DNA from 2 places in the Massilia sp. KIM genome. Region 2 is predicted to be linked to the other one. Evidence: predicted binding sites of a transcription regulator. Region 2 holds the regulator's gene; the other holds the start of a gene.
What was found. Region 2 encodes NrdR, which represses ribonucleotide reductase genes. Its sites were predicted from a motif close to CACNANATNTNGTG; they were not measured.

Region 1 (8,439 bases), on a different contig from region 2:
CATAGTACGACTGCACGCCGTTGTGGTAGGTGAACACCTTGCCGTAGCGGCGATCGCAGAACAGCGCCCCGCCCAGCTTGCGCACCTCGGGCGGCGTCGCGATCCAGCTCGAGGTCTTCAGGTCGAATTCGCCCAGCTGCTGCAAGGCGCGGTACTGCTCTTCGGTGAGCAGCTCGACGCCCATTGCGGCGGCCATGCCGAGCGCGCTGCCCTGCGGCTTATTCTCCTTGCGCGCCGCCAGCGCGGCCTCGTCGTAGCACAGGCTGCGCCGGCCCAGCGGAGTCTCGGGGGAGCAGTCGCAGAAGGCGATGCGCCCGTTCTCATCCTTGCCGATCACGTCGGGTTCGCCGCCACTCTCTTCCATCGCATGAAGCGCCCGCAGGGCCTCGGGCTTGCTCTTCAGGCGCTCCCGAACCTCGGTCCAGGAAAGGCTTTCGTGGCGATGCATGTGCGTTTCGAAGCGGGCGCGTAAGGTGTCGAGCAGGATGTCGTGTTCTTTCGAGTTCATCGTCCTGGTGTTCCTTTCCTGAGCTTCAGTGGGCGGCCTGCGCCTGCGCTCGTGCGGCGCTCTCGATCATCTTCCAGCCGTTGCCGGAAGGGTCGCGAAAGCCCGCATCGACGTTGCCGTAACGTTCCACCGGCTCCTGGGTGAACTCGACGCCGCGCTCCTTCAGGCTTGCATAAGTGGCGCGGCAGTCGTCGACCGACAGCACCAGGGGCGGCATGGCGCCCTTGGCGACCATCGCGTGCAGGGTCTGGGCGGTGGCGGCGTCGTGCACGGGCGGGCCGGGACGGAACAGGCCGAGCTGGAAGCCCGGCTGGTCCGGATGCTGCACCGTCAGCCAGCGGTAATCGCCGTTGCGCACGTCCGTGTGGACCTTGAAACCGAGTTTGGCGACGTAGAAGTCGAGCGCTTCGTCCTGGTCGCGCACGTACAGGCCGACGACATTGATACCTGAAATCATGATGTCTCCTTTGAATGGAGCTCCAGTGTGCCAGCGGCCTCCCGGCGCCGCTTCTCCAAAACTGCGATGTTGAGGTCGGGACGGTGGGCGCCGCGCGCCACGCATTCGGGCACCTGCCGGCCGAGGTCGGGAACCGAGCGCGCCCGCAGGCGCAGGTCGCCCGGGCTCTCGCCGGTAATGTCGCGGAAGATGCGCCCGAAGGTGCCGATGCTGTTCCAGCCGGTGCGCAGGGCGACTTCGGTGACCGGCAGGTCGGTGTCGCGCAACAGCGCGCTGGCGCGCTCGATGCGGCGGGTGAGCAGGTAGCGGTGCGGCGGCAGGCCAAAGGCCTTCTTGAATTCGCGCGCGAAGTGGGCGCTCGAGACGGCGCTGACCTCGGCCAGTCGCACTATCGGCCACTCCTCGTGCGGGGCGCCGTCCATGCGGTCCTTGGCGCGCAGCAGGCGGCGCAGCAAATGTGGGTTCTGGCTCATCCTGTCCTGAAACGCTGGCGTCGGTCCTTACCGGATTAGCAACGCCGTTCAGTATAGCCAAAAAAAACCGGCGGAGCGAAGCCGCCGGTTTGCAGGAAGTCTGCGATCGCTCTATCAGTCCCAGCTCAGGGTGCCGCCGGTCTGGTACTCGGTCACGCGGGTCTCGAAGAAGTTGCGCTCCTTCTTCAGGTCGATCATCTCGCTCATCCACGGGAAGGGGTTTTCTTCGTTCGGGAACAGCGGGTCCAGGCCGATCTGCACGGCGCGGCGGTTGGCGATGAAGCGCAGGTAGCTCTTGAACATCGGCGCGTTCAGGCCCAGCACGCCGCGCGGCATGGTGTCCTCGGCGTAGCGGTATTCCAGCTCGACCGCCTTCAGGAACAGTTCCTTGATCTCGTCACGGAAAGCCGGGGTCCACAGCATCGGGTTTTCCATCTTGATCGTGTTGATCAGGTCGATGCCGAAGTTCACGTGCATCGACTCGTCACGCAGGATGTACTGGTACTGCTCGGCGGCGCCGGTCATCTTGTTCTGGCGGCCGAGCGCCAGGATCTGGGTGAAGCCGACGTAGAAGAACAGGCCTTCCATCATGCAGGCGAAGACGATGATCGACTTCAGCAGCTTCTGGTCGTTCTCGACGGTGCCGGTCTTGAAGTCCGGGTCGGTCAGGACCTCGATGAAGGGAATCAGGAACTGGTCCTTGTCGTGGATCGATTCGATCTCGTTGTAGGCATTGAAGATCTCGCGCTCGTCCAGGCCCAGCGACTCGACGATGTACTGGTAGGCGTGGGTGTGGATCGCCTCTTCGAAGGCCTGGCGCAGCAGGTACTGGCGGCATTCCGGCGCGGTGATGTGGCGGTAGGTGCCCAGCACGATGTTGTTGGCGGCCAGCGAGTCGGCGGTGACGAAGAAGCCCAGGTTGCGCTTGACCAGGCGGCGCTCGTCTTCCGACAGGCCGTTCGGGTTCTTCCACAGCTCGATGTCGCGCTGCATGTTCACTTCCTGCGGCATCCAGTGGTTGGCGCAGCCGGCCAGGTACTTGTCCCACGCCCACTTGTACTTGAACGGGACCAGCTGGTTCACGTCGGTCTGGCCGTTGATGATGCGCTTGTCGTCGGCGTTGACGCGCTTCGCCACTTCGGAGGCGGGGGCGCCTTCCGGGTTGGCTGCGGTTTGCGGGGCGCGCGGGGCGCTGGTCGGTTCGTCGTCCCAAGAGAGCATGTTTGTTGATCCTTCTGTCGTGGCCGGATCGCGGGGAAGCGCGGTTCCGGCCTCGGTTGTGTTGAAAAATGGTCGTTCCGGTGGGGATCAAGCGCTGGCGGTTGGCTGGCGAACTTGGGTTCCGGCCTTCGCCGGAACGACGGTCTTTAGGCTAAGGGCATTGTTCAGGTCGCGGTATTCCGGGTCACGCTGGTGTTCAAACCCACGGCGACTTGACGGCGTGTTGGTGCAAGCCATCGCTGGCTTGCACCATTCACGCGCTTACTGGCAAGCCTCGCACTCGTCGAAGCCGGCATCGCCCGGACGCAGGTAGCAGGCGGCGCCTTCCACCACTTCCGCGCTGGCGGCCGGAGCCGACGCCTGCGGCGCATTCGCCGCCGCGGGAGCGCCCGCCGGAGCCGCGTGGCCGGCCGACAGGCCGCCCGAGACCGGCACCGCGTTCAGGGCGCCGGTGCGGGTGGTCGACTTCTCCATGTGGGTCGCGGCGATCGTGCGCAGGTAGTAGGTGGTCTTCAGGCCGCGCAGCCATGCCAGCTTGTAGGTCTCGTCCAGCTTCTTGCCCGAGGCGCCGGCCATGTAGATGTTCAGCGACTGGGCCTGGTCGATCCACTTCTGGCGGCGCGAGGCGGCTTCCACCAGCCACTTCGGCTCGACTTCGAACGCGGTGGCGTAGATGTCGCGCAGGTCCTGCGGCACGCGGTCGATCTTGCTCAGCGAACCGTCGAAGTACTTCAGGTCGGCGATCATCACCTCGTCCCACAGGTCGCGCGCCTTCAGGTCGCGCACCAGGTAGGCGTTGATCTCGGTGAATTCGCCCGACAGGTTCGACTTCACGTACAGGTTCTGGAAGGTCGGCTCGATGCAGGCCGACACGCCGATGATGTTCGAGATGGTCGCGGTCGGGGCGATCGCCACGCAGTTCGAGTTACGCATGCCGAACTGCTTGATGCGGTTGCGCACCACGCTCCAGTCCATGCTCTCGCTGGCGTCCTGCTCCAGGTAACCGCCGCGCTCTTCCGCCAGCAGCTTGATCGAGTCCTGCGGCAGGATGCCGCGGTCCCACAGCGAGCCGGTGTAGGACTCGTAGCGGCCGCGCTCCTCGGCCAGCTCGGTCGAGGCCAGGTAGGCGTAGTAGCAGACGGCTTCCATCGACTTGTCCGCGAACTCGACGGCCTTGTCCGAGGCAAACGGCACGCGCATCATGTGCAGGCAGTCCTGGTGACCCATGATGCCCAGGCCGACCGGGCGGTGGCGCAGGTTCGAGTTGCGCGCCTTGTCGACGGCGTAGTAGTTGATGTCGATGACGTTGTCCAGCATGCGCATCGCGGTGCGGATGGTCTTCTGCAGCTTGACGTGGTCCAGGCCATCGCCCTTCATGTGCTGCGGCAGGTTCACCGAGCCCAGGTTGCAGACGGCGATCTCGTCCTCGCTGGTGTTCAGGGTGATCTCGGTGCACAGGTTCGACGAGTGCACCACGCCCACGTGCTGCTGCGGCGAACGGATGTTGCACGGATCCTTGAAGGTGATCCACGGGTGGCCGGTCTCGAACAGCATCGACAGCATCTTGCGCCACAGATCGAGCGCCTCGATCTTCTTGAAGACGCCCATCTCGCCGCGCTCGGCCTTGGCTTCGTAGGCGACGTAGGCTTTCTCGAAGGCCTTGCCGGTCAGGTCGTGCAGGTCCGGGGTCTCGGACGGCGAGAACAGGGTCCAGGTGCCCTTCTCCATCACGCGCTTCATGAACAGGTCCGGGATCCAGTTCGCGGTGTTCATGTCGTGGGTGCGGCGGCGGTCGTCGCCGGTGTTCTTGCGCAGGTCGAGGAATTCCTCGATGTCCAGGTGCCAGGTTTCCAGGTAGGCGCAGACCGCGCCCTTGCGCTTGCCGCCCTGGTTGACCGCCACGGCGGTGTCGTTGACCACCTTCAGGAAGGGCACGACGCCCTGCGAGCGGCCGTTGGTGCCCTTGATGCGCGAGCCGAGCGCGCGCACCGGGGTCCAGTCGTTGCCCAGGCCGCCGGCGAACTTCGACAGCAACGCGTTTTCCTTGATCGCGTCGTAGATGCCTTCCAGGTCGTCGCTGACGGTGGTCAGGTAGCACGAGGACAGCTGCGAACGGCGGGTGCCCGAGTTGAACAGGGTCGGGGTCGAGCTCATGAAGTCGAAGGACGACAGCAGGTTGTAGAACTCGATGGCGCGCGCTTCGCGGTCGGCTTCGCGCAGGGCCAGGCCCATCGCGACGCGCATGTAGAAGGCCTGCGGCATCTCGATGCGCACGTCGCGCACGTGCAGGAAGTAGCGGTCGTACAGGGTCTGCAGGCCGATGTAGCCGAACTGCAGGTCGCGGTCGGCGACGATGGCCTTGGCCAGGCGCTCGAGGTCGAACTTGCCCAACTCTTCATCCAGCAGCTCGTGCTGGATGCCCTTGGCGATGTACTGCGGGAAGTAGGTGATGTACTCGGCGGCGGCGCCGGCTTGCGGCACTTCCTTGCCGAAGACTTCCTTGCGGATGGTGTGCAGCAGGATGCGGGCGGTCACCTGGCTGTAGGCCGGGTCCTTTTCCATCAGCGCGCGGGCGGCCAGGATGGCGGACTTGTGCAGCTCTTCCAGCGGCACGCCGTCGTACAGGTTCTTCAGGGTCTCGGAGACGATGGCGTCGGCGTCGACATGCTTTTCCAGGCCGGCGCAGGCGGCGTTGATCAGGCCGGCGACCACGTTCATGTCCAGCGGACGGCGCTCGCCGCCGTCGACCACGTGGATCTGCGGCGCCTGGACGGCGTTGCCGCCGGCGGCTTCCTTGGCCGCGCGGCGCTCTTCCATGCGCTTGGCGCGGTACAGCACGTATTCGCGGGCGACGTCATGCTCGCCCGAACGCATCAGCGACAACTCGACCTGGTCCTGCACGTCTTCGATGTGGAAGGTGCCGCCGTTCGGCTGGCGGCGCACCAGCGCGGCCACCACGTTGTTGGTCAGCTGTTCCACCAGTTCGCGGATGCGCGCCGACACCGCGCCCTGCCCGCCGGCGACGGCGAGGAAGGCCTTGGTCATCGCGACCGAGATCTTGTTCGGCTCGAACGCGACCACCGCGCCGTTACGGCGGATGACGCGGTAATCACCACGCGCAACGATCTCGGCAGGGGTGGCGCCGGTCGCCGTCGTTCCTGGGGTGACGTGCGGGTTGATCGAGATGTCTTGTGCTGTTTGCATTGAGCCTCCAGGATGGCAGCCGCAGCCGCCGTTTTGTTATCACTGAGACCGTTACCGGCCGTTGACAAATTTAAAAGCAAAGCGATACCCCGCCAGCCGGTGGCCTAAGCTGGCAAACCAGATATGCAGGGTAAGAATCTTTCGTTGAATCGTGTCGGAAGCTGAGCTTGCCGACTACCGGTGGATCTAGCAGGTGAGCTAGCAGATGAGCTAGCGGATGAGCTAGTTGCTTCTTGTTCACTACCACTAGATCTAGTGTCCGGCGTTGAGATGAGACTAATTGTAGTACCTCGTTTGCGATAGAGGCAAGAAAATAAATTCGCAATTTTTGAGGCGATTCGTGGTGCCGAGGCTTGACTTTTGTAGTCTCCCGAACGATGCGGAGCTCGCGGTGAGCGAGCACTAACATCGGAATTTTCGGCTGCCTATTGGGTAATCAAGAAGAGGCATTGTTGCACTGAGGAAGTGCATTTTGCACCATATTAATTTCCGCAAAATTACACCGACGACGAACCCGCAACACTAGATCTAGGGTTCAGTCGTCCGGGGCGCTGATCTCGAGCTTCTGCATCTGGTAGCGCAGCTGGCGCACGCTGATGCCGAGCAGGCTCGCCGCCTGGGTGCGGTTGAACTGGGTCTGCTGGAGGGCGCGCTGGATGATGTCGCGCTCGACCTGGGCCAGGTATTCGGGCAGGTTGCTGGGCAGCTCGGCCGGCCCCAGTGCCACCGGGGCCGGCGTCGGCAGCGGCGCCGCGGCCGGCAGCGGGGGCGGCGGCTCGGGGCTGAGCGGCATGGCCGGGGCGACCGGCGGCGGCAAGGGTTCTCGCACGCCGGCGTCCACCGGCCGCGCCGCCTTGAGCGACAGGTCGCCAACCTCGATCACGCCCTCGTTGGCGAAGGCCAGCGCGCGCTCCAGCACGTTCTCCAGCTCGCGCACGTTGCCCGGGAAGGAGTAGGCGCGCAGGGCCTCGAGCACGCCGGGGCCGAGCGCGGCCTTGCCCGGCCCGGCCAGGCGCGCCAGGATCGCGTCGCACAGGAGCGGCAGGTCGTCCAGGCGCTCGCGCAGGGGCGGCAGGGCCAGCTCGATCACGTTCAGGCGGTAGAACAGGTCTTGCCTGAACTTGCCGTTCTCGACGCAGCGCGCCAGGTCCTGGTGGGTGGCGCTGACGATGCGCACGTCGACCGGCTCCTCCACCGTGGCGCCGATCTTGCGCACGCGCCGCTCCTGGATCGCGCGCAGCAGCTTCACCTGCATCGCCAGCGGCAGGTCGGCCACTTCGTCCAGCATCAGGGTGCCGCCGTCGGCGGCCTGGAAGAAGCCTTCGCGCTCGTCGGCGGCGCCGGTGAAGGCGCCCTTGCGGTAGCCGAAGAACTCGGCCTCCATCAGGGTCTCGGGGATGGCGCCGCAGTTCACGGCGACGAAGGGCTTGGCGGCGCGCGAACTCTGGGCGTGGATCTCGCGCGCGGCCAGCTCCTTGCCGGCGCCGGATTCGCCGGTGATCGAGACCGGGGCGTTGGAGCGCGCCAGGCGCGCGATCTGGGCGCGCAGCGACTGCATGGCGGTCGAATTGCCGATCAGGCGCGAGCCGGCGGCGTCCTCCCCGGCCTGGCCGTCCTTCTCCGTCACCTTCAGCGCCGAGCGCACCATCACGCGCAGCGCATCCAGCGCCACCGGCTTGGCGATGTAGTCGAAGGCGCCGGCCTTGAGGGCCACCACCGCGTTCTCGGCGCTGCCGAAGGCGGTGATCACGGCCACCGGCGTGCCCTTGCCGGACGCGCTGATCTCCCGCACCAGCTCGATCCCCAGCCCGTCCGGCAGGCGCATGTCGGTGAGCACCAGGGCGTAGTCGTGTTCGTCGAACAGGCTGCGCGCCTGGCGCAGGGTGGCGGCGCTGTCGACGTCCAGGCCCATCTTGAGCAGGGTGATCTCGAGCAGTTCGCGCAGGTCGGCTTCGTCGTCGACCACCAGGATGCGGGGGGCGCTCATGGCCGCTCCTTATTTGGCGTTAAGGAAGCTGATGACGAAGCGGCCCGTGGCTTTGCGCGGGCCCAGCGCGGTCTGGTCGAACCGGTATTCATAGTCGAGTTTCGCATCGTTGTTCAGGCACAGCTCGCGCGCCAGGTAGAGTCCAAGGCCGGTGCCCTTGCTCGAGGTGGTGTAAAAGGGTTCGAACAGGTGGGCGCGCACTTCGGGCGTGATGCCGGGTCCGTCGTCCTGCACGTGCAGTTCCGCGCGTCCGGTGGCGTCGCTGGACGGGAAGATGCGGATGCTGCCCGGCTTGCGGCTGGCGTAGCGCACCGCGTTGTTCAGCAGGTTGAGCAGCACTTCGTGCAGGTGCAGCGGATCGAAGCGCACGGTGGCGTCGCCGGCCTCGCCCAGCCAGACTATATCACCCTCGAGACCATGGATTTCGCAGAATTCGGCCTTGAGCTCGGCCAGGAAGTGGGCCAACGGCACCGGCTCGCCGTTGGGCTGGGCCTTGCGCGAGAGCTGCAGGATGTCCTCGACCATGCGGTTCACGCGCGCCACGTTGTCGCCCACGATCTTCAGCAGGCGCACCTCGGCCGGACCATGC
Region 2 (8,439 bases):
GTTCAGGGCCAAGCCGGCATTGTTGATCAGGACGTCGATCGGCTTCCAGTCTGCCGGCAGCGCGGCCAGGGCGGCGTCGATGGAGGCTCGGCTGGTCACGTCCAGGGTCAGCGGCAGGGCGGCGTCGCCCAGTTCGGCCGCCAGCTCGGCGATGCGCTCGGCGCGGCGCGCCGCGAGCACGACGCGGTGGCCATTGCGGGCGAAGACGCGCGCCATCTCTGCGCCGAAGCCGGCCGAGGCGCCAGTGATAAATACGATCATGGTGAAGGTCCCTTGCGGCGTATAAGACTGGAAATTGTAGCCGAAACGACATCGCGCTGCCGGGCGCCGCCGAGGTGGCGCCCGGGGCGGCCTGCCTGCGGCCGTGTCAGCCGTTTCCTTGCCCTAAGAGGGCGAGATCACATACAATCCATAGTCCCTACGTCTCACGTAACTGGCGAAACACCGTGCGCCCCGGCCCCTGGCCCTGGCCCGGCAAGGTGGAGTCCCACCGGGGAACCTGAGACGTCACTCGCCGTTCGCCTGGGCAGCCATTCAACTGGTTCGCGCTTGACTCTGTCGCGCGGCAGCCCGTTTGCATCCGGCTCCCGCCCGCGCTTCAAGGCTTGCCCGTTGCCTGGTTTACTATCGATTGGAGTTTTACATGTTTGCAAAAAACCATACGCTCGCCAACATCGACCCGGAACTGTGGGATGCCATCCAGAAGGAAAACGTTCGCCAGCAAGACCACATCGAACTGATCGCTTCCGAGAACTACACCTCGCCGGCGGTGATGCAGGCCCAGGGCTCGCAACTGACCAATAAATATGCCGAAGGCTATCCGGGCAAGCGCTACTACGGCGGCTGCGAATACGTCGACGTCGCCGAGCAGCTGGCGATCGACCGCCTGAAGGAACTGTTTGGCGCCGAAGCCGCCAACGTCCAGCCGAACTCGGGCTCGCAGGCCAACCAGGGCGTGTTCTTCGCCATGCTCAAGCCGGGCGACACCATCATGGGCATGTCGCTGGCGGAAGGCGGCCACCTGACCCACGGCATGGCCCTGAACATGTCGGGCAAGTGGTTCAACGTCATTTCCTACGGCCTGACCGCGCAGGAAGACATCGACTACGAGCAGATGGAACGCCTGGCGCGCGAGCACAAGCCGAAGATGATCATCGCCGGCGCCTCCGCTTTCTCGCTGCGCATCGACTTCGAGCGTTTCGCCAAGGTTGCCAAGGAAGTGGGCGCCTATTTCATGGTCGACATGGCCCACTACGCCGGCCTGATCGCCGCCGGCGAATACCCGAACCCGGTGCCTTACGCCGACTTCGTCACCTCGACCACCCATAAATCGCTGCGCGGCCCGCGCGGCGGCATCATCCTGATGAAGGCCGAGTACGAGAAAGCCATCAACTCGGCGATCTTCCCGGGTATCCAGGGCGGTCCGCTGATGCACGTGATCGCGGCCAAGGCCGTGGCCTTCAAGGAAGCGCTGTCGCCGGAATTCAAGGCCTACCAGAAGCAGGTGGTCAAGAACGCCAAGGCGCTGGCCGAGACCCTGACCGAGCGCGGCCTGCGCATCGTGTCGGGCCGCACCGAATCGCACGTGATGCTGGTCGACCTGCGTTCCAAGGGCCTGACCGGCAAGGAAGCGGAAGCCATCCTGGGCCAGGCGCACATGACCTGCAACAAGAACGGCATTCCGAACGACCCGCAGAAGCCCTTCGTCACCTCCGGCATCCGCCTCGGCAGCCCGGCCTTCACCACCCGTGGTTTCAAGGAAGAAGACGCGGTCAAGGTGGGCCACCTGATCGCCGACGTGCTGGACAACCCGCACGACGCCGCCACCATCGAGCGCGTCAAGGGTGAGGTCAAGAAGCTGACCGACAAGTACCCGGTCTACGAGGCTTGAGGTCCCGGGGCCGGTCCTGCCGGCCCCTTTTTTTGCATACCCCGGCGCCATGAAATGTCCCTTCTGCCAGCATGAAGACACCCAGGTCCTCGATACCCGCGTTTCGGAGGAGGGGGATTCCATCCGGCGCCGGCGCCGTTGCACCAAGTGCGACAAACGCTTCACCACCTATGAGCGGATCGAGCTGTCGATGCCGATCATCGTCAAGAAGAACGGCAGCCGTACCGAATTCGAGTCGAGCAAGCTGCGCGGCAGCCTGATGCTGGCCCTGCGCAAGCGCCCGGTCGCGGCCGAGGCCATCGACGGCGCGGTCGCATCGATCGAGGAAAAGCTCCTGACCAGCGGCCGGCGCGAAGTCGACACCGGCTATGTGGGCGAACTGGTGATGCAGGAGCTCAAACGCCTGGACAAGATCGCCTACATCCGCTTCGCCTCGGTGTACAAGAATTTCGAAGACCTGGACGAGTTCCAGCAGGCCTTGGCCGAAGTCGGCCATCCACGCAAGCAGTAATCCCTCACTTCGTCCGCGCATGCTCCGACCCTGACCAGGGGCGGGGCGCCTGCGTTCGGCCTTGCGATGCAGGCTGCGAGCGCCTCAACAAAAAGTTCCCTTCAGCCCGGCGCTTGCGCTTGGCTCACCTCATCGCAGCGTCCGCCACGCCGCCTACACTCGCAGCTCACAGGATCAGTCCGTTCCGGGGAGGTGGGAGTGCAGGCATATCGCGGCGATACGTCCAGCCCAGGCTTCACGCTGGTGGAAGTGCTGGTGGCGCTGTTCGTCCTTGCGGTCGGCGTGGTCGGCGCCGGCGCCGCCCAACTGGCGGCGGCGCGCACGCGTCAGCAGTCAGCCTTGGCTGCGGAAGCCGCTCAGCTCGGCGCCGCGCTGGCCGCGCGCATGCAGGCCAACCCGGCGTTCGCGAGTGTGCCCGACGCCGCCAATCCCTATCTCGCCCTCGACTACGAGGCCAGCGATGGCCCGCCCGGTGTGCCGCCCGCATCCTGTTACGGCGCGTCCGACTGCGCTCCCGCCGCGCTGGCGCAGTTCGACCTGCATGCGGTGCGGCAGCGCGTGCACGACGCCTTCCCTGGCGGGCGCGTCCTCGTCTGCCGTGACGACGCGCCCTGGGACGAGGCGGCGCGCCGCTACCGCTGGAGCTGCAGCGGCAGCGCGGACGCCCCCATCCTGATCAAGTTCGGCTGGAGCGGCACGGGTGACGCGCCCGCTCATGTGGGCATGCTGGCGCCATGAAGGGCTGTGTTCGACACCAGCGCGGGTTGACGATGGCCGAACTCCTGGTCGCGATGACGCTCGGCCTGGCGGTGCTGCTGGGGGCGGGCAGTCTCCTGATCGGCAGCAGCCGGGTCTACGCGGCCCAGACCGAAGCCGAGGCCATGGACGAGGCCGGCCGCTACGCATTGGAGGCCGTTGCCCGCGCGGTGCGTCAAGCGGCTCACGTGGACTGGAGCGCGGCCTCGCCGCCGGCCCCGGAGGCGCCGGCCAGGATCGCTGGGCTGGACGCGAGAACGGTGTCCCGCAACGGCGCCGGCATCGGAACCGGCCTGCTGGAGGCGGTCAACGGCAGCGACGTGCTGGCGCTGCGCTTTCCCGGCAGTGGCGCGCCGCCCGACGGCGACGGCGGCACGGTCGACTGCGCCGGCTTTCCGGTGCACGCCGACGAGGAAGGCTGGAGCATTTTCCACGTGGCGCGCAACGCCCAGGGCGAGTCTGAGCTGCGTTGCAAATACCGTGGCAAGAGCAACTGGTCAGCCGACGCGGTGGCCGGTCGGGTCGACGGCTTCCAGGTGCTGTACGGACTGGACAGCGACGGCGACGGCGCACCCAACCGCTACGTCCCGGCGTCGACGCTCGCCGCCCTCGACGCGGGCCTGGCACTGAACGGCGCGAGCGAAGCCGAGCGCGAGAAGGACCTGCACCGGCGCACGCATTGGAAGAAGGTGGCGAGCGTGCAGGTGGCGCTGCTGCTGCACGGGCCGCTGCTCGATCGCGAGGCGGGTGCGCACGCGGTGTACAGCCTGTTCGGCCCGGACCATGCCGAAGCGCACGCCGGCGACGACCCCGGGACCCGGCTCACCGAAGCCGAACTGGCGCGACCAGGAGTGGGGCGGACGACGGCCGCGCGGATGCGCAAGGTCTACACCACCACGATCGCCTTGCCGGCGGCGGCGCCCTGAGGCTTGCATGGATGCGACGAGGAAGTTCACGCCGGATTGCCGCCGCGAGCAGGGGGCGGCCTTGCTTACGGCAATGGTGCTGATGCTCGCGGTGCTGATGACCGGCCTGGCTGGCGCTCGCAGCGCCCTGTACGGCGCGCGCGCCTGCGCGCACGAACTCGACCGGCTGCTGGCCCTGCGGATGGCGGAGGCGGCGCTGGCGGACGCCGAGCGTGACATCGAAGGCGGGACCGACCCCGGTTCCGCGCGCGCCGCTGCCTTCGCCACGGGCTTGACGACCGCCTTCGCGGCCGCCTGCGAGGGCGGCGCACCCTACGACGGCCTGTGCGCCCCTGAGAGCGAACCGGCGCGGCAGGTCGAGCGGATTGCGGCCGAGGACGGCCCAGCGGTCTACTTCGGCAGCTTCACTGGCCGCTACATGCCGCAAGGCGAGGGCGGACTGCCGGTGCAGGCCCCGCGCTACCTGATCGAGCTAATGCCGGCGCGGGGCGCCGGACACCTGTACCGCATCACGGCCCTGGGCACCGGCGCGTCGCCGACGACACAGGCGGCGGTCCAGGCTTATTACCGCAAGCCGGCGACGGCGGGCACGCCGGGCAGGCGGATCGGCTGGCGCGAGATCGGCAACCTGGCGGCGCTGCGCGAGGGGGCAGGATAACGAGTTCAGGGAGGGGAGGATGAGGAAAGGGATCGGTGGATTCAGCCTGGTCGAACTGATGGTGGTGATGGCGATCGTTGCGCTCCTGAGTGCCGTGGCCTATCCGGTGTACTCCGACCATGTGCGCAAGGCGCGCCGGGTCGAGGCCCAGCTGGCCCTGGTGGACACGATGCAGAAGCAGGAGCAGTACAGGGCGCAGCACCATACCTACGTGGCGTTCTCGGCGGACGCGGAGGATCCGAATGCGGGTCAGTTCCGCTGGTGGGTCGGGCGCGAGGCCGCATCCAGCGCCTATGAGATCGACGGCTATGCCTGCGCGGGGCAGACCATTGTCCAATGCGTCGAGCTGCGCGCGCGGCCGGGGACCGAGAGGGTCAAGGCCGGGCATGAGGACCCGGAATGTGGGGCGCTGACTTATGACAGCGTGGGGCGGCAGACATCAAGCGGGACCTCGGACAAATGCTGGCCTTGAAGCGGCGACCATCGCGGTACGGCGAGTGCGCGCACACAGCCCGTCGTTTCCGCAAAGGCGGGAACCCAAGTGTACGTTTTGTGGCGCCCGCGCGGATCGTGGCCACGCGCACAAACTTGGGTCCCCACCTTCGCGGGGACGACGGGCTGAGGTGCGGGGAATACGGTTCGAGGTACGAGCAGCGCGCACAGCCGGCCCGTCGTTCCCGCGCAGGCGGGAACCCAAGTTCACGTTTCCTGTCGCCAGCGCGGACCGTGGTCACGCGCGCAAACTTGGGTCCCCGCCTTCGCGGGGACGACGGTTTAAGGTGCGGGGACGAGGGTTTGAGGTGCAGGGATGACGGTTCAAGTTGCGGGAAGTGTTCGCATCTTCTACGTCGTTCCCGCGAAGGCGGGAACCCAAGTTTACTTTTTGTGCCGCCAGCGCGGGCCGTGACCACGCGCGCAAACTTGGGTCCCCGCCTTCGCGGGGACGACGGTTTGAGGTGCGGGGATGACGGTTTGAGATACGGCGAAGACGTTTCGAGGTTCGGGGATGACGGTTTGAGATACGGCGAAGACGTTTCGAGTTGTGGGGACGCCGGTTCTAGGTACGAGGGGGGCGCACAGCCGTCCCGTCGTTCCCGCGAAGGCGGGAACCCAAGTTCACGTTTCGTGCCACCGGCGCGGACCGTGGTCACGCGCGCAAACTTGGGTCCCCGCCTTCGCGGGGACGACGGTTTGCGGTGCGGGGACGACGGTTTGGGGCGCGGGGAGGGCGGTTTGAGGTGCGGGGACGAGGGTTTGAGGTGCGGGGACGCCGGTTTGAGATGCGAGAGGCACGTTAAGCTGGCTCGTCGTTCCCGCGAAGGCGGGAACCCAAGTTCGCGTCCCCTGCCGCCAGCGCGGACCGTGGCCATGCGCGCAAACTTGGGTCCCCGCCTGCGCAGGGACGACGGTTTGCGACGCGGTTTTTCGCTCGCCGAACTCTGCGTCGTCCTGGCCGTCGCCGCCATTGCCGCCGCCGTCGCCGCTCCAAATTTCCACGAGCTCATCCGCAGCCAGCAGTTGCACGCCGCCGCAGGCGACTTCTTCGGCGCCGTAGCCCTGACCCGCGCCCAGGCCATCGCCCGCAACGAAGCCGTCAAACTGGTCCCGAACGACGAGGCCGGCCAGGACTGGACAGCCGGCTGGACCGTCTTCGTCGACCGCGACGGCGACCGCACACCCGGCGAAGGCGACGACATCCTGGCCAGCCATCCGCCGCTGCCACCCGGCCTGCGCATCGACTTTTCCTTCCCCTCCAAGACGCCTGCGCACTACATCGCCTACAATGGCGCCGGGCGCAGCTGCAGCGACACCAATCCCGCAGCTTCGCGGCCGGGCACCCTCTCGCTGTTTCACGGCGACCATGTCCGGCGTATTAAAATCAACATGCTGGGGCGTGCCCGCTTGTGCAATCCGGCGCGCGAACGCGGCTGTGAAGGCGCCGAAGCGCCGCCCTGAAGGAAAGGTCAACGTGACGAAGGACAGCGTAGCAATCCGCAGCGATGCCGAAGGCATGGCGCTCGCCCTGGAATGGGCCGCGAAGGGCATCTACATCACGGCGCCGAACCCGCGCATCGGCTGCGTGATCGTGCGCGACGGCGTCGTGATTGGCGCCGGCCATACCCAGCGCGCAGGTGGCCCGCACGCCGAAATCGAGGCCATGCGCGATGCGCGCGAACGCGGCCACGATGTGCGCGGCGCAACCGCCTACGTCACCCTGGAACCGTGCAGCCACCACGGCCGTACCCCGCCATGCTCGAACGCCCTGATCGAAGCCGGCCTGGGCCGGGTTGTGGCGGCCATGGTCGATCCCAATCCCCTGGTCGCCGGGCGCGGCCTGGCCCAGCTCGAAGCCGCCGGCATCGCCGTCAGCTCCGGCGTCCTGGCCGAGGAAGCGAGCGAACTGAACATCGGCTTTTTCTCGCGCATGCGCCGCGGCCTGCCCTGGGTGCGCCTGAAGGTGGCCGCCAGCCTGGACGGCGTCACCGCGCTCGACAACGGCGAGAGCCAGTGGATCACCGGTCCCGAGGCGCGTGCCGACGGCCACGTTTGGCGCGCCCGCGCCCAGGCCATCGTTACCGGCATCGGCACCATCAAGGCCGACGACCCGCAACTGACCGTGCGCGGCGTCGACACGCCGCTGCCGCCGCGCCGGGTCGTCATCGACAGCCGCCTCGAGATTCCGCTCGCCGCCCGTATCCTGCAGGGCGAACCCTGCTGGATCGTGGCGGCCGTCCCGAACCCCGAGAAAGAGGCCGCGCTGGCCGCCGCCGGCCACGAAGTCATCCACCTGCCGAACCCGGGCGGGAAAGTCGATTTGCCGGCCCTGATGCGCGAGTTGGGCCGGCGCGAAATCAACGAAGTCCATGTCGAGGCCGGATCCAAGCTGAACGCCTCGATGGTGCGCGAAGGCTGCGTGGACGAACTGCTGGTCTACCTGGCCCCGAGCCTGATCGGGAAAGGGCAGGGCATGTTCGAGCTGCCAGCGCTGGCGCGCCTGGCCGACAAGCGCGAGCTGCGCTTCCATGGCGTGGCCCAGGTCGGAAGCGACCTGCGCATCCTGGCCAGATTCACGAATACCGAGAACCAACATTAAGGAAGAGACGTATGTTTACTGGAATCGTCGCCGCTGTCGGCAACATCACTTCCGTCACGCCGCTGGCGGGCGGCCTGGACGCGGGCGTGCGCCTGGCGGTCGACGCCGGCCCGCTGCCGCTGGCCGACGTGGCCCTGGGCGACTCGATCGCCATCAATGGCGCCTGCATGACCGTGGTCGAGAAGACGGACAAGACCTTCACCGTGGACGTGTCGCGCGAAAGCCTGAACAAGACCGTGGGCCTGGACGCGCCGGGTGAGGTGAACCTGGAGAAAGCCCTGACGCTGGCCGAGCGCCTGGGCGGCCATCTGGTCTCTGGCCACGTCGATGGCCTGGGCACCGTGCACAGCTTCGAGCCGGTGGGCGAGTCGCGCGAACTCGTCATCGATGCGCCCCGTGAGCTGGGCAAGTTCCTGGCCTATAAAGGTTCGGTCGTGGTCAACGGCGTGTCGCTGACCGTGAACCGGGTCGAGGATCTGGATGCGGGCGCGGGCAAGGTCTGCCGTTTCTCGATCAACCTTATTCCGCACACCATCGAAGTCACCACGCTCAAGCATCTGCGCGCTGGCTCCAAGGTGAACCTGGAAATCGACCTGATCGCGC

Region 1: the regulator NrdR is predicted to act here: its motif matches at 6,108-6,121, upstream of B0920_RS16685 (ribonucleoside-diphosphate reductase subunit alpha).

What each region holds. Positions count from the first base shown of each region.
Region 1 covers NZ_MVAD01000002.1:429,835-438,273, reverse strand. The annotation lists gene B0920_RS16705 (DUF4256 domain-containing protein) at 1-508, opposite strand, end outside; gene B0920_RS16700 (VOC family protein) at 534-965, opposite strand; gene B0920_RS16695 (helix-turn-helix domain-containing protein) at 962-1,438, opposite strand; gene B0920_RS16690 (ribonucleotide-diphosphate reductase subunit beta) at 1,553-2,659, opposite strand; gene B0920_RS16685 (ribonucleoside-diphosphate reductase subunit alpha) at 2,921-5,863, opposite strand; gene B0920_RS16680 (sigma-54 dependent transcriptional regulator) at 6,399-7,850, opposite strand; gene B0920_RS16675 (PAS domain-containing sensor histidine kinase) at 7,860-8,439, opposite strand, start outside.
Region 2 covers NZ_MVAD01000001.1:2,323,149-2,331,587, reverse strand. The annotation lists gene B0920_RS10135 (SDR family NAD(P)-dependent oxidoreductase) at 1-261, opposite strand, end outside; ZMP/ZTP riboswitch at 420-535, shown strand; gene glyA (serine hydroxymethyltransferase) at 644-1,891, shown strand; gene nrdR (transcriptional regulator NrdR) at 1,941-2,402, shown strand; gene pilV (type IV pilus modification protein PilV) at 2,601-3,140, shown strand; gene B0920_RS10115 (PilW family protein) at 3,137-4,084, shown strand; gene B0920_RS10110 (hypothetical protein) at 4,092-4,742, shown strand; gene B0920_RS10105 (type IV pilin protein) at 4,762-5,214, shown strand; gene B0920_RS10100 (GspH/FimT family protein) at 6,111-6,698, shown strand; gene ribD (bifunctional diaminohydroxyphosphoribosylaminopyrimidine deaminase/5-amino-6-(5-phosphoribosylamino)uracil reductase RibD) at 6,754-7,836, shown strand; gene B0920_RS10090 (riboflavin synthase) at 7,848-8,439, shown strand, end outside.